One region of the Marinobacter sp. LM1 genome, then DNA from elsewhere that is predicted to be linked to it. Evidence: predicted binding sites of a transcription regulator. Region 1 holds the regulator's gene; each other region holds the start of a gene.

Region 1 (2,257 bases):
GGACAAGGGCATCGGGGTCTTGATCACCGACCACAACGTTCGGGAAACCCTCGACATCTGCGAGAATGCCTACATCGTTTCCGGAGGCCACATCATTGCCTCCGGCAATGCCGAAGCCATTCTGGCAAACCAGCAGGTGAAAGAAGTATATCTGGGCGACGAGTTCCGGCTCTGACCTGATAAAACAGGGTTTATCCGAGGCCTGATTGTTTTGATGATCTGTAGCAAGTAAACTCGGCAAAAAACTTGCTTATACTGTCTACAGACAATGGCAAGTAACCAGCGTACAACATTTTTTTCGGCCTGTGCGCCGGCAAAGCAACAACCGGGATGCCCACGAGTTATGGATCTTGAGCCATGGTTATGAAAGCCTCATTACAGCTTAAGCTGGGCCAGAGTCTGACCATGACGCCCCAGCTGCAGCAGGCTATACGCCTGCTGCAGCTTTCTACCCTCGATCTCCAGCAGGAAATCCAGCAGGCGCTGGAATCAAACCCCATGCTGGAAACCTCCGAGGACGATGAGCACGCTGAAGGCGACGAACGCGAAGAGCACGAGCACAGCGAAGCTTCCGGCTCTGAGACCACCCAGGACGACAGCCACCAGGACGCGAGCCCGGACTGGGACGAAACCGAGAACGGCCCGGACTGGTCGTCCGAGAACGATATTCCGGACAACATTCCCGATGATCTGCCAGTGGATACCGCCTGGGACGACATCTACCAGTCTGCCCCGGCTCCGGCCAGCAAAGGCGAAGACGAGCACGAATCGGATTTCGAAACCCGGAACTCGCCTACCGAAACCCTGCAGGATCACCTCGAGTGGCAGCTGAACCTGACGCCTCTGAGCGAGCGGGATCAGGCCATTGCCCACGCACTGCTGGATGCTGTGGATGAACGCGGCTACCTGACGTCTGACATTGAGGACATTCACGCAGGCCTGCTGGACGAAACCGAAGAAGACCCGTTGGAACTGGACGAAGTGGAAGCGGTACTCCACCGCCTGCAACACTTCGACCCGCCCGGCGTGTTCGCTCGGGATCTCCAGGAATGCCTGCTGATTCAGCTCAACCAGCTGCCACCGGATACCCCCTGGCTGCGCCAGGCGAGACTGGTGGTTACCCAGTTCCTGCATCTGCTTGGCAACCGGGACTACGCACAGCTGTTGCGCCGCAGCCGGCTCAAGGAAGACCAGCTGAAACAGGTACTGGCCCTGATCACCAGCCTGAACCCTCGCCCTGGCGATGTCGTGGACCGGGCCGAACCGGATTACGTTATCCCGGACGTCATCGTACGCAAACACGAAGGCCGCTGGCGGGTTGAACTCAACCCGGAAATCGCTCCGCGTATCCGGGTGAATGCCAGCTACGCGTCACTGATCCGCCGGGCTGACAGCAGTGCCGATAACACCTACCTGCGCGACCAGCTGCAAGAAGCGAAATGGTTTATCAAGAGCCTGCAAAGCCGGAATGAAACCCTGCTGAAAGTGGCCACCCGCATCGTTGAACACCAGCAAGGGTTCCTCGATCAGGGCGAAGAAGCCATGAAGCCTCTGATCCTGTCTGACATTGCCCAGGCGGTGGAAATGCACGAGTCCACGATTTCCCGGGTTACCACCCAGAAGTACATGCACACGCCCCGCGGTATTTTTGAGCTGAAGTACTTTTTCTCCAGCCACGTCAGCACCGCCGAGGGCGGCGAATGCTCGTCTACAGCCATCCGGGCGATGATCAAGAAGCTGATTGCCGAGGAAACCCCGAAAAAGCCATTGAGCGATAGCAAAATTGCAGCCATGCTAGGGGAACAGGGAATCAACGTGGCGCGGCGTACCGTGGCCAAATACCGGGAGGCCATGCATATTCCTCCCTCGAACGAACGAAAACGCCTGGTTTAAACTTTCGCCGGTGCAAGATGCACTGGCACGCAAGCCGGCAAGCACGCCGGCAGTATGACAACAGGAGACGCCTATGCAACTCAACATTTCAGGCCATCACGTAGAACTGACTCCCGCTCTGAAGGATTACGTCAACACCAAGTTCGAGAAGCTGGAGCGTCACTTCGACCACATCAGTAACTGCCAGGTCACACTGGAGGTCGAGAAGGTGCGCCAGATGGCGGAAGCCACGCTGCACGTGATTGGTGGTGAGATTCACGCAAAGGCAGAAAATGAGGACATGTACGCCGCAATCGACGCTCTGGTCGACAAGCTGGACCGTCAGATCCTCAAGCACAAGGAAAAGAACGTAGACCGGATGCAC
Region 2 (2,257 bases), 2.0 Mb from region 1:
GCTCGGGGAGTCGGAGACAATGTCCCCGCTGGCGTTGGGATTATCGGAGCGCAGCTCCTGTTCAGAATGAAGGATACCCGCCGTAAGCTCGCCACGAGGATCTTTCGTCAGCGCTGCCGGATTGTAATAGGTGGCAGAAACCTGCTCATTGAACATCGAAAGGGACTGGGCGGTGGCCACATCGACCGGCATTACACCATAACTGGTGCCCAGGTTGCCCATACTGGCACTGGTGGGCATGGACAGGGAGGCGGAAACTGCTGCAACGGCAAGGGATACCGCCCGTACTGAGAATCGGGGGGAAAGAACCATGTATACACTCCGTTCACTCATTGTTTTTGTGCTCAGTCCCGAGGGATTCCTTTCAGGACTGGTACGCTTGTTCAGGTTTTAGTGTATGAGGCTTGTCTGATCGGGACGTTGGCATTTTTGACACGACAGGGTGTCGGTAGAACCACGTACCTCAAGAATTGTCTAAAACGGCTGAAAACTCATGAGCTTAAAAGGTGGGCTTCTGTGTATTTCTGTTACTTAATGTTTGCGGTTTTGTGAACGGGCACAAAAAAAGCTCCCCGAGGGGAGCTTTAGTGGCATGTAAAGAATGTCGACACTCAGGCGGGTTTCTGTAACTTTCTTCTGATTGTGAGCATGCCCAGAATGCCAAGTCCCAGCAGGCCCAGTGTTCCTGGCTCAGGAACCTGTACAGGAACGGACTTGCCAAAGATCGCTACATGAGAAATGGCGCCTCTGTTCGGATAAAAGCCCTGAAGATCCAGTACGTCCTGGCCATTCCAGCTGCCGATGTTGAACAGGTATTGTGGCTCGTTGCCGTCTTTGACAACCAGAAAGCACTCAGGGCACACAATGTAGTCCGGGCCATCCCAGCTGATCACCGCGTTGTTAGGGTCTCCGGTGAAACTGGTGGAGTAGAAGGATTGGTAGGAGCCTTCTTCCGGGCCTTCGTAGTTGGACTTGTAAAGCAAAGTGAGGTCGGACGTTCCAAAAAGGGCTGCAACGTCACCGGCGTCAAGCGCTGGATTTGGGGGGCCTACGTCGACAGTTTTGTCGGCGTCTGCGGGGCCAAGGATCAGGGCCATAGCCCCAGCAGACCAGGTTAATGCCAGAGCCGCAATAACGTGTGTTATCTGCTTTGTAATCTGTTTCATTTTTCACCTTCTCTCAGGGCAAGCCCTGAACGCAGTGCGGCGAAGCCGCGATCTGTACTTACGTCTGACTTTCAGCACAGTGCGTGCCATTAGGATTATTTGACGTTAGAACAGAGGCTTGGGCAGTGCTTAAGAGAAGGTTGGAGGCGTATGTGTAAATAAGTTGGACAGGAGTGAGTTGGGTGCGGGTTGGGGGAGGAGTTTGGGAGATGGTGGGCCCAGCTGGACTCGAACCAGCGACCAAGGGATTATGAGTCCCCTGCTCTAACCAACTGAGCTATAGGCCCGGAAAAGAAAACGGGCGCCATTATACCCACGAGGGGTGGCGCCCGCTACTGTCTTGCGGATTAACCGTTGCCCTGGTCGTCAATGAAGCCGCGCAGGTGATCGGAGCGGGAAGGGTGGCGCAGTTTGCGCAGGGCCTTGGCTTCGATCTGACGGATACGCTCCCGGGTGACGTCGAACTGTTTGCCGACTTCTTCCAGAGTGTGGTCTGTGTTCATCTCGATACCGAAGCGCATGCGCAGCACCTTGGATTCGCGAGCGGTCAGGCCGGCCAGTACAGAGCGGGTGGCTTCGCGCAGGCCTTCTGCGGTGGCGGAATCCACTGGCGACAGAGCCTGGATATCTTCGATGAAATCGCCCAGATGGCTGTCTTCATCATCACCGATCGGTGTTTCCATGGAGATCGGCTCTTTGGCGATCTTCAGCACCTTGCGGATTTTGTCTTCCGGCATTTCCATGCGCTCGCCAAGCTCTTCCGGTGTGGGCTCGCGGCCCATTTCCTGCAGCATCTGGCGGGAAATACGGTTCAGCTTGTTGATCGTTTCGATCATGTGCACCGGAATCCGGATGGTGCGGGCCTGGTCCGCAATAGAGCGGGTGATGGCCTGGCGAATCCACCAGGTAGCGTAGGTGGAGAACTTGTAGCCACGACGGTACTCGAACTTGTCCACCGCCTTCATCAGGCCGATGTTGCCTTCCTGGATCAGATCCAGGAACTGCAGGCCGCGGTTGGTGTATTTCTTGGCGATGGAAATAACCAGACGCAGGTTGGCCTCAACCATTTCCTTTTTGGCGCGGCGGGCTTT
Region 3 (2,257 bases), 1.9 Mb from region 1:
TGTACTGCCACCGCACCCACAGCATCGTCTACGCCCATTTTTTCTACCATGCGACCCACCAGCGGCATCAACGCACCGCCACTGGCAGCGATGACAAAGGCCAGACCCGGGTAATACAGATCCAGACCCGCGGCAACGGTGATGATCCCTGCCAAGCCACCGGACATGGTCCAGAACGGCTCACGCGATGTCAGGTAGGCACCAATGACACCACCGGCAAAGCCCATCAAGGTGTTGAAGCCGAACGCGGACAGGTTGGTCGGGTTGCCATAGATCGTGGTCCAGCCGGTATCACCACTATTAAAGATGATGCAGCCACCCAGGAAGCCAAAGAAACCGACGATGATCATCATCAGGCCGATCAGTGACATCGGCAGGCTGTGTGGCGGGATATACATCGCGACACCGTTCTGGAACTTGCCAACGCGCGCACCCAGGTTCATCAGCACACCCAGCGCGAAGAAGCCGGCAACCCCATGTACCACACCAGACGCACCCACATCGTGGTAGCCCAGCTTGGTCAGCAGCCAGCCATCCGGGTGCCAACCCCAGGCACCAGCCAGAATCCAGACAGCGGAACCAAGAATGGCCGCCAGGATCAGGAAGGCGCTCAGACGGATACGTTCGATCACGGCACCAGACAGGATCGAGCCGGTGGTAGCACCAAACAGCGCGAAGGCGGCGAAGAAGATGCCGGTACCCATATCCTTAACGTCAGGCCCCATGCTCACACTCCAGGGCAGCGCCGCAGAAGCATCGATCGGAATCAGGCCGTTCGGGAAGGCATTGTAGATCCACCAACCGAAGAAGTAGAAGGTTGGAATGATGACCGAAAGGGTCAGAATGTTTTTCATCCCTGAAGTCAGGGCATTCTTGACGCGGGAAGCGCCAATTTCATAGGCGAGGAATCCGGCATGGATCATGAACATGATGGCAGTAGACCACCAGTAGAACACTTCCACATTCATCGCTTGGTGCATTTCGAAAGTCGCCTTGAGCGACTCCACGGTTTCCACAGTCATAGGCTTGTCCTCGTTTATGCGGAAAGGGACCGCTTTTTGTTTGCTGCACCGCAGCATATAAGCCGGGGCATCCTTACTCTTCAGTGATTTTTTTTCCTGATAAGAAAAAGCAATCCATGTGCCAAAAGTATCCACAACCCATAAAATATAGAAACAATATTTATAAGATATTGTTTTATAACGGCTTAAAAACAATTAACTCTTGATTGAAAAATTATTTTCTCGGATAAAACACCCTGTGGATAATTACCGTGCTTTATACGAGGGCTTTTTCGCACTTGCGTGCACCCGTATTGTTCATTTAGTAGCCAAGCACAAAAAAAGCGCCCACAAAGGACGCTTTCATGAAAGGTATTTTCAGGGGTATCAGCTTCTCACTTTGATCCGCTCCGGATCATGGAAAGGCAGTGCCTGAACCTGAGCCGGCAACCGCTTCTGCAGTCCATCCAGCTGCCCCACTTCCAGTCGGGTACCCGGTTCTGACCAGGCGGGCTGAACACGACAGAGTGCAATCATTTTGCCCAGCAAGGGCGAGGCCGTTGCGCTGGTTATCTGACCAACCGGCATGCGCCCGTCGTACACCAGATCACCGTGGTGAACAGGCTCATTGCCATCCAGCACCAGCCCCACCAGCTTCTGTCTGCTCTCAGGCGACTGCCGCTGCAGCGCCGCTCGCCCGCTGAAATCTTCTTCCTTGGTTTTCATCGGCACGGTGAAGCCGATGCCGGCCTCGTAGGGGTTGGTCTGGTTGCAGAATTCGTGCTCCGCAAAGATCAAGCCCGCCTCGATTCGCAGCATGTCCAACGCGGCAAACCCCAGTGGCGCCAGACCATGGGGCTGGCCAGCCTGCCAAATCACATCCCATACCGCTGCGCCGTCATCAGGATGACACCACACTTCAAACCCTAACTCACCGGTGTAGCCGGTTCGCGAAACCATCAGCGGTATGCCTTCCGGCCCGCCCAAACGGCCAATGGTGAAGTGGAACCACTTCAATTCGCTCACCGGTGTCCGGTTTTCCGGCTGCCAAACCAGCTCCGACAGCAGCGCTCGGCTGTTGGGACCCTGCACAGCCAGGTTGTGCAGCTGGTCAGTCGACTCACGAATACTGACCCGATCACCGCGCTGTGCTGCCAACTCTCGCAGCCAGGTGCCAGACCAGGGATCGCCACATACCCAGCGGAAGGCCTGCTCCCCCATGCGGAACAATGTGCCATCATCGACCATGCCGCCGG

What was found. The regulator sigma-54, encoded in region 1, starts transcription at its own class of promoters, with help from an activator protein. The targets are predictions, from matches to a motif close to ANTGGCATNNANNTTGCTNT.
Region 2: the regulator sigma-54 is predicted to act here: its motif matches at 1,238-1,257, upstream of OZ656_RS03075 (PEP-CTERM sorting domain-containing protein).
Region 3: the regulator sigma-54 is predicted to act here: its motif matches at 1,129-1,148, upstream of OZ656_RS02570 (ammonium transporter).

Annotation. Positions count from the first base shown of each region.
Region 1 covers NZ_CP114373.1:2,983,389-2,985,645, forward strand. Annotated here, with positions in the region: gene lptB (LPS export ABC transporter ATP-binding protein) at 1-175, shown strand, start outside; gene OZ656_RS13935 (RNA polymerase factor sigma-54) at 364-1,893, shown strand; gene hpf (ribosome hibernation promoting factor) at 1,967-2,257, shown strand, end outside.
Region 2 covers NZ_CP114373.1:673,273-675,529, forward strand. Annotated here, with positions in the region: gene aupA (alkane uptake protein AupA) at 1-312, opposite strand, end outside; gene OZ656_RS03075 (PEP-CTERM sorting domain-containing protein) at 612-1,166, opposite strand; tRNA gene OZ656_RS03080 (tRNA-Ile) at 1,377-1,453, opposite strand; gene rpoD (RNA polymerase sigma factor RpoD) at 1,514-2,257, opposite strand, start outside.
Region 3 covers NZ_CP114373.1:568,494-570,750, reverse strand. Annotated here, with positions in the region: gene OZ656_RS02570 (ammonium transporter) at 1-1,022, opposite strand, end outside; gene OZ656_RS02565 (DUF1989 domain-containing protein) at 1,389-2,257, opposite strand, start outside.